DNA from 4 places in the Enterocloster clostridioformis genome. Region 3 is predicted to be linked to each of the others. Evidence: predicted binding sites of a transcription regulator. Region 3 holds the regulator's gene; each other region holds the start of a gene.
What was found. The regulator Rex, encoded in region 3, represses fermentation and respiration genes when NADH is low (regulators of the CRP and FNR family bind a similar motif). The targets are predictions, from matches to a motif close to ATTGTTAANTANTTAACAAT.
Positions count from the first base shown of each region.

Region 1: the regulator Rex is predicted to act here: its motif matches at 855-874, upstream of adhE (bifunctional acetaldehyde-CoA/alcohol dehydrogenase).
Region 2: the regulator Rex is predicted to act here: its motif matches at 1,110-1,129, upstream of fucO (lactaldehyde reductase).
Region 4: the regulator Rex is predicted to act here: its motif matches at 808-827, upstream of pckA (phosphoenolpyruvate carboxykinase (ATP)).

Region 1 covers NZ_JAIWZC010000001.1:3,652,734-3,654,936, forward strand. Annotated here, with positions in the region: gene adhE (bifunctional acetaldehyde-CoA/alcohol dehydrogenase) at 1-765, opposite strand, end outside; gene metK (methionine adenosyltransferase) at 1,053-2,203, opposite strand, start outside.
Region 2 covers NZ_JAIWZC010000001.1:5,246,599-5,248,801, reverse strand. Annotated here, with positions in the region: gene fucO (lactaldehyde reductase) at 1-1,008, opposite strand, end outside; gene LA360_RS26340 (TetR/AcrR family transcriptional regulator C-terminal domain-containing protein) at 1,262-1,828, opposite strand; gene LA360_RS26335 (methyl-accepting chemotaxis protein) at 1,982-2,203, opposite strand, start outside.
Region 3 covers NZ_JAIWZC010000001.1:1,131,435-1,133,637, reverse strand. Annotated here, with positions in the region: gene LA360_RS05685 (ABC-F family ATP-binding cassette domain-containing protein) at 1-428, opposite strand, end outside; gene LA360_RS05680 (redox-sensing transcriptional repressor Rex) at 593-1,255, shown strand; gene acpS (holo-ACP synthase) at 1,276-1,695, shown strand; gene LA360_RS05670 (bifunctional ADP-dependent NAD(P)H-hydrate dehydratase/NAD(P)H-hydrate epimerase) at 1,655-2,203, shown strand, end outside.
Region 4 covers NZ_JAIWZC010000001.1:1,345,197-1,347,399, forward strand. Annotated here, with positions in the region: gene pckA (phosphoenolpyruvate carboxykinase (ATP)) at 1-757, opposite strand, end outside; gene LA360_RS06680 (NanQ anomerase/TabA/YiaL family protein) at 962-1,426, opposite strand; gene LA360_RS06685 (cell wall hydrolase) at 1,582-2,203, opposite strand, start outside.

The DNA.
Region 1 (2,203 bases), 2.5 Mb from region 3:
AGCACAAATCATACCGTTGTCAAATGTCTTGGAATGAATGATGGAGTTAACCGCCATCTTAATATCTGCTGTGTCGTCGATAATGACCGGTGTGTTGCCGGCGCCAACGCCCAGAGCAGGCTTTCCTGAAGAATAGGCAGCCTTTACCATGCCGGGACCGCCTGTTGCCAGAATCAGGTCCGCATCTCTCATTACCTCATTGGTCAGTTCCAGTGAGGGAACATCAATCCATCCGATAATGCCTTCCGGTGCTCCGGCCTTCACTGCCGCGTCCAGAACCACCTTAGCCGCCGCAATGGTACATTTCTTAGCACGGGGATGTGGGGAAATGATGATTGCGTTGCGTGTCTTTAAGGCAATCAGCGTCTTAAAGATAGCTGTGGAAGTAGGATTGGTGGTAGGAATAACAGCTGCAATCAGGCCGATTGGCTCGGCAATCTTCTTAATGCCGTATTCCTTATCTTCCTCAATCACACCAACTGTCTTGGTGTCCTTGTATGCGTTGTAGATATACTCTGCCGCGTAGTTGTTTTTGATGACCTTATCCTCAACCACGCCCATGCCGGTCTCTTCTACTGCCATCTTTGCAAGCGGAAGACGCATCTTATCGGCTGCGCTTGCTGCCGCAAAAAAGATTTTATCTACCTGCTCCTGTGTAAAGGTAGAAAAAGCTTTCTGCGCTTCGCGCATTGCGTTCATTTTTGCATTTAGTCCGTCTACGCTGTCAATGATTTCCGGAACAACCTGCTCGATTTTCTTTGCCATTTCCTTATCCTCCATTTTCCTTGTGTTTGCATCAGTACATTTAGGCTGTACCTGCCTGTCAAGTCATTTTAAATTGTTACTCAACCGCTATTGACAATTAATTAACAATCTCACTGTTTGCATTATAAACCTTCGTTAAAAAAATGTCAATATGTAAATGAAAGATTTTATAAATTTTTTAAAGAGAGGGCAATATAAGAAAGAAAAGAGCTATCCTCTACCGCAATGGCAATAGAGGATAGCTGTAATTAACAATCGAACACAATGGCCAAATCTCAAGGGCCTTCCTATAGATAACTTTTTAATAATTCCACCTTATCCAGTCTCTCCCAGGGCAGGTCCAAATCATTGCGGCCAAAGTGACCATAAGCAGCTGTCTGCTTATAAATCGGACGGCGCAGGTCCAGCATCTTGATAATTCCGGCCGGACGGAGGTCAAAATTGGAGCGGATGATGTCCACCAGCTTCTCATTGCTCAATTTCCCGGTTCCGTAGGTATCCACCATGATGGAGGTAGGATGAGCAACGCCAATGGCATAGGACAGCTGAATCTCGCACTTGTCAGCCAGACCGGCCGCCACGATGTTCTTGGCAACATAGCGGGCAGCATATGCAGCAGAACGGTCCACCTTGGTGCAGTCCTTTCCGGAGAATGCGCCGCCGCCGTGACGCGCATAACCGCCGTAGGTGTCAACGATTATTTTACGTCCTGTCAGACCGCTGTCCCCCTGAGGTCCGCCGATAACGAAACGTCCCGTGGGGTTGATGAAAAACTTCGTGTTCCCGTCAATCATATCCTGAGGAAGTATCTCGTCAAAGATGTACTTCTTCACATCCGCATGAATCTGTTCCTGGGTCACGCTCTCATCGTGCTGCGTGGATAATACCACCGCATCCAGGCGGACCGGCTTGTCATTTTCATCATACTCCACCGTTACCTGGCTCTTGCCGTCCGGACGGAGATACTTAAGCGTACCGTTTTTGCGGACTTCCGTAAGACGCTTAGCCAGCTTATGGGCCAGGGAAATGGGATAAGGCATGAATTCCTCTGTCTCATTGGTGGCAAAACCAAACATCATGCCCTGATCTCCTGCTCCGATAGCATCCAGCTCCTGGTCAGACATCTTATTTTCCTTTGCCTCTAACGCCTTATTCACTCCCAGCGCAATATCCTGGGACTGCTCGTCAATAGCTGTGATAACACCGCAGGTATCGCAGTCAAAGCCATATTTGGCACGGTCATAGCCTATCTCACGCACAGTCTCACGCACCAGCTTCTGAATATCCACATAGGCGTTGGTGGTTATCTCTCCCATGACCAGAACCAGTCCTGTTGTGGTAGCTGTCTCACATGCTACGCGGCTCATTGGGTCCTGCTCCATCAGAGCATCTAAAATCGCGTCGGATATGGCGTCGCACATTTTGTCCGGATGCCCTT
Region 2 (2,203 bases), 4.1 Mb from region 3:
GATACCTACGTCAGCGGACAGCTTCTTTACCGCGTCCACTGCTGCCTTACGGTACTCCTCCTGTGTCATGTTCTCAACACCCTCCACGCCCATGGCAGCAGCAATGTCCTTGAACTTGGTTCCTGTGCAGGGTGCATTGTATTCCATGACGGTTGGAAGGATAATGGCATTGGCAACGCCGTGTGGGGTATCATATAATGCGCCCAGGCCGTGAGCCATGGAGTGTACAATGCCCAGACCGCAGTTGGAGAATCCCATTCCTGTCAGATACTGGCCCAGAGCCATGCCTTCCCTGCCCTCAGGCTTGTTCTCCACCGCATCCCTCAGGCTGCGGGCAATGACTTCAATGGCTTTTAAGTTAAACATGTCGGTCATCTCCCAGGCGCCCTTTGTGGTATATCCCTCGATTGCATGGGTCAGGGCATCCATGCCGGTGGCTGCTGTCAGTCCCTTAGGCATGGAGGACATCATCTCCGGATCAACCACTGCCACTGCCGGGATATCATGGGTATCCACGCATACGAATTTACGCTTTTTCTCCACATCCGTGATAACATAGTTGATGGTAACTTCCGCAGCGGTGCCTGCCGTGGTGGGAACTGCAATAATCGGCACACACGGATTTTTGGTAGGAGCAACGCCTTCCAGACTTCTCACATCCTCGAATTCAGGGTTGGTAATGATAACGCCGATTGCCTTGGAGGTATCCATGGAGGAACCGCCGCCAATGGCGATGATATAGTCAGCTCCGGATGCCTTGAAAGCCGCAACTCCGGTCTGCACGTTCTCGATGGTTGGGTTAGGCTTGATATCGGAATAAATCTCGTAGGCCAGTCCCGCATCCTCCAGTACCTTTATCACCCTGCAGGTTACATTGAACTTAATCAGGTCAGGGTCGGAACATACAAAAGCCTTCTTAAACCCCCTTGCCTTTGCCTCATTTGCAATCTCCTGGATTGCGCCTGCGCCGTGATAGGATGTCTCGTTTAATACGATTCTGTTTGCCATGATTCTCTTCTCCTTTACTTTGACTGTACGCCGCCGGACCCATCTTAACTGTCCGTGGATTTGCTTGGTTGCTTTTACTTGGTTGCTTTTGCTCAGTTGCTTTTGTTAATATTATAACAACTCCTGTTTTAAAATAAAAGTGACAAACATCCCTGTCTGTCACTTTCTTTTAAGGTTTGTGCAGTTTCACCATTTATAATTATGCATAATCACCATTTTCAGTCTCTGCTGCGGCTGCAGGTATCCGGAACTTTTAGAGAAGCTTCAGTTTACCGAACACCTCTGCCAGCTTTGGCGGCATGGCTTCCACCAGCTTATCAGACATTTCACGGGGCGAGTCCTTCATGCCTCCCAGAACCCACTTCACAGTCATGTATACGGATCCCTGGCAGTACATCTCCAAAAGGAACTGGAGCTCCTGGCCCAAAGGCTGGCTGGTCTTTCTTGCAATCAGGTCCGTATAAAACTGGAGAATCAGTTCAAAGTCATGTTCCTTCAATGAATTCCTGTCATCGGACCGGAACGCCTCTGTAAAAAACACCTTTTCATTGAGGATGAACTCAAACTTCCGGGTCAGGCTCTCCCCCACCGTGTGCCCCATGCCAATCTGTTCAAAGGACTGAAGCACCAGCTTGTCAAAATACCAGTTTATCAGGTCGTATTTGTCCAGAAAATTCCTGTAAAAGGTCTGCCGGGTCACGCCGCACCCCTCCACAATATTTTTGACCGTAATCTTATCCACCGGCGCTGCCTTCATGCACTCCTTGACGGATTCCGCCAGCCTGTATTTTGTTTTCTCCTGCTTTCCTGTAACGGCCATGGTATTCCTCCTGCGGCAGGTACTGGATAAAAACGCCCCGGTACCTGTGTCATTTTGTAACTTATCCCCACACGGCGGCAGGCAGTGCAGCCATGGTCGCGCCGCACTGCCCGCTGCTTCTATGGACAGTATATCAAATTTTCAGTCCCGCTTCTACCTGTTTTTGAAAATGCTTACCATTGCCTTCCACATCTGCACCAGAACATTCCACATCCGCTTTAAGGGGCTTTCCTTGGCCTTGGCCACTTCCGCATCCGCGGTCTTGGCCGTGTCGTCATCCACGCTGATCTCATCGGTACGCATGACAATCTGCAATGTCTTAGGCGGCTTGTTCCGGTCCGAGGTAAAGGATACCTTGTCTGCGGACGGATCCAT
Region 3 (2,203 bases):
CCGGTAATTTCGCTGCGGCAGGCATAGCCGCCCTCCAACTCAAACTGGTGGGTCAGGCGGCTGTATTCCTCCAGCATGGCTTCCAGGCTCTCGCCGGACGCGCTTTTCATGTCCAGTTCCAGGGTACGGATGCGTTCTTCCATCTGAAGGATGGGCCGCTTGACCTCCAGCAGGGCGTCGTGGATGGTGCTCTCGCTGTTCAGGTCCTGGTGCTGGGCCAGGTAGCCGATGGAGGCTCCCCTCCCCAGCGCCACGCACCCCTCGTCGGAGGCCAGTTCCCCGATGATGATTTTAAGGAGGGTGGACTTGCCGGCGCCGTTGATTCCGACGATGGCTGCCTTTTCATGGTCTTCCAGGTGGAAGGAAACCTGCTTTAATATATGTTTCTCTCCAAATGATTTGCTTATATTGCTGCATGATAAAATCATGGTAAACTCCTTTAAAAACGACATATTTAGCTCTCCCAAGTATAATATACGAGGACGATTTTTTCAAGAACATATGTAAACGTGTTTGACATTTTTTTGACGTCTGTTTATAATGGAACTATTAGAGTTTTGACAGAACTGCACAATGGGAAGGTGGATACATCATGGAACGCAAGGAGATTTCGAAGGCAGTGATTTCTAGGCTGCCCCGTTATTACCGTTATTTAGGTGAATTAATAGAGGAAGGTGTGGAGCGTATATCTTCCAATGAGCTGAGCTCCAGAATGAAAGTGACCGCATCTCAGATCCGTCAGGATCTGAATAATTTCGGCGGATTCGGCCAGCAGGGATACGGCTATAATGTAAAGTACCTCTATTCGGAAATCGCCAAGATACTTGGGATTGACAGACAGCACAATGTGATCATCATCGGAGCAGGAAACCTGGGACAGGCGATTGCCAATTATACGAATTTTGAGCGCAGGGGCTTTGTTATCAGGGGAATGTTTGATATTAACCCCAAACTGATCGGGCTGGTCATCAGGGGAATTGAGATTCGCTCCGTGGATGATTTGGAGACGTTTATCAGGGAGAATGAGATTCAGATTGCTGCTCTGACCATCCCGAAGACAAAGGCGCCGGAGATTGCGGACCGCCTGGTAAACGCGGGAATCAGGGCTATCTGGAATTTTGCTCACACGGATTTGGTGGTACCGGAGGACGTGGTGGTGGAGAACGTACACCTGTCCGAGAGCCTGATGCGTCTTTCCTACCGGGTCAGCAGCATGTACGACCTGCAGGAGGAGAAAAAGAATGCGTTAAAGTAAATGTTTAGGAAGACAGCACCATGATACTTGGAGTTGGAACAGATTTAGTTGAAATCAGACGCATGGAAAGAGCCTGTAAAAAGGATTATTTTGTGGTGCGCACATTTACGGATATGGAAAGCCGGCAAGCAAAGGGGTCCGCCTCTAAGCTGGCCGGCTCTTTTGCTGTGAAGGAAGCGGTTGCAAAGGCCCTGGGAACGGGGTTTCGGACCTTCATGCCCATCGACGTGGAGGTGCTCAGGGACGATGTGGGAAAACCCTATGTCCGCCTTTACAGAGGCGCCCTGGCCCGGTTTCAGGAGATGGGGATGGAACGCCTGGAGGTGTCCATCACCAATACAAGGGAGTATGCCATGGCGTTTGCGGTGGGAGAAGGAAGGATAAAGGAGGTACAGTCATATGAGGATGCTGGTAACGGGAAAACAGATGAAAGCCATTGATGCATACACCATCCATACCATAGGTGTTCCGTCCCTGGTCCTGATGGAGCGGGCAGCTCTTAAGGTGGCCCAGGCAGCGGAGCGTCTGTGGAAAAAAGGGGATACAATCTGGGCAGTGTGCGGCACCGGCAATAACGGGGCCGACGGCGTGGCGGCAGCCAGGATGCTTCATTTAAAAGGATATCCGGTGCGGGTATTTCTGGTGGGAAATCCGGATAAGGGAACAGAGGAATTCAGGACGCAGCTTACCATTGCAGGCAATGTGGGTCTTTCCTCCCTGCCCTGGCAGGAAGGGGAGAAGGAGGAATGCGGCCTTCTCATAGACGCGGTGTTCGGCGTGGGACTGAGCCGCCCTGTTGAGGGGGAGTACAGGCAGTGTATTAAGATGCTGGGGGCCAAGTCCATCCGCAGTACCGTTGCGGTGGATGTGCCGTCAGGCATCCACGGGGATACGGGGACTGTCATGGGTATTGCCCTGAGGGCGGATTTGACCGTTACCTTTGGATGG
Region 4 (2,203 bases), 210 kb from region 3:
TTGAAAGAGTGGTTTTTCCTGTTCCGGAAAGTCCGAAAAAGATTGCGGTATTCTCACCGTTCATATCTGTGTTGGCAGAACAATGCATGGAAGCAATGCCCTTCAGAGGCAGATAGTAGTTCATCATTGAGAACATACCCTTCTTCATCTCCCCGCCGTACCATGTGTTCACGATTACCTGCTCGCGGCTGGTGATATTGAACATTGCGGCTGTCTCGGAATTCAGACCTAACTCCTTGTAATTCTCTACCTTTGCCTTGGATGCATTATATACAACGAAATCCGGCTTGAAGTTCTCCAGTTCCTCTGCGCTTGGCTGGATAAACATGTTTTTTACGAAATGAGCCTGCCATGCAACCTCAACAATGAAGCGGATTGCCATGCGGGTATCCTTGTTTGCTCCACAGAATGCGTCTACAACAAACAGTCTCTTGTTAGAAAGTTCTTCCAGGGCAATCTTCTTTACCGTATCCCATGCTTCCTGGCTGGCCGGATGATTGTCATTCTTGTACGCATCCGTTGTCCACCATACAGTGTCCTTTGAGTTCTCATCCATGACAATGAACTTGTCCTTGGGGGAACGGCCTGTATAAATACCAGTCATGACATTTACTGCACCAAGCTCGCTTACCTGGCCTTTTTCATACCCCTCCAGAGTTGGTTTCGTTTCTTCTTCAAATAACATCTCATAGGAAGGATTATAAACAATTTCTGTGGTTCCGGTAATACCATACTGACTCAAATCTACATTTGCCATCATTCATTTACCTCTCTTTCATTTTATCGAAATCTTTTTCATTATCTCATTTTGTGAATTAAAAGTCAATATTCCAATTAACAAAATATTAGCAAACATGAAAGGAAGCTCTGAGGGCAGAAAAAAGTCCGGCCCGCTGATTCGGAATACAGCAAGCCGGACTTTCCTCCCGCGCTTTCTTGACCGCGCGTTTTATGATGCGTTTTAATCCTCTTTAATTTTTACAATCACCTTTTTAATAGGTGCCGGCTCTCCGTTGGCAGCCTTTGGCTTGTGAGCATCCCACGGGTTGAAAATCAGATACTGTCCGGCGCCGGTCACAACCTGAAGTCCGGGGGTGGTGTTCTCAAATAGTACCACATCCTTATCCGGATTATAAGGAACCTTTACTGTCATCTCATGTACCGGCGCATAGCTCATAATTTCGCTCCCCTCAATCACATACTGGATATCGGTGTAATGCTCATGCGCCTCATATTTAGCCTCCTCCCACGGGATGGTGGTGTAGGCTGTTACGTTGGCATATACGTTCTTGCCGTCAATCTCATACTTTCCCGGCTCCAATGCCTCAAGGTCCGTATTCTTAAGGAAATCCACGGCCTTGGCATATCTGCCCTCAATCCCTAAATTCCTGTAAAAGTCCAAATTCTTCTTCTCATCAAAAATCATATTCCATTCTCCTTTGTGGCGTTTCGATTTTCCAATTTCCAGTATACACCTAAAGCCACAGGAAACTCAATCCTTTTTTTTATTACAGCTGTTTTTTACAGCCGCCCCGGCGCCTTTTCACGTCTCTTTGTATCCTGCAGATCAGTTCTGGGTGATTATCTGAAGAATTCATGACCGTCATGGGCAAACAGGTAGGTCAGACGCCTGTCAAACCAGGAAGCGGCGCTGCCGGACGCCCTTCTGTTCATAAAATACAGGGCTCCATTGGAATAATCCTCACCGGCCAGGGCACGGTCCACGCATTCTATGGTTTCCGCCGTGACCTTTACCGTGTTGATGGTGCCGTTGGATACCGGCTGAAACTGGGATGGCTGGTATACAACCGCCTTTACGCTGTCCGGAAATTTTCCCGACAAAACACGGTTAATAATTACATCCGCAACCAAAATTTTTCCCTTGGGGTCGCAGATGCCTGCTTCCGCCTGGACAATGCGCAGGAGCACCTGGTAATCTTCATCCGTATATTTAATCCTTCTGGCTGCCCGGCGTTCTTCCTCCGCCTTTTTCCTGGCTTCCTCTTCCTGTCTCTCCTTTAATATCTGTTTCTGAAGTGTCTCAATCTGGGTCTGTGCCGCTGCCTGCTTTCTCTGTTTTTCTCGGACATCCGCTTCCAGCAGCGCACCGGCCAGATGCTGGCCTTCGCTGTCTGTATTTAAAAGTCCGAATTGTATTTTTGCTTCAGTAACCAGACCGCTTCCTTCGTTTTCCTCTTCCTGC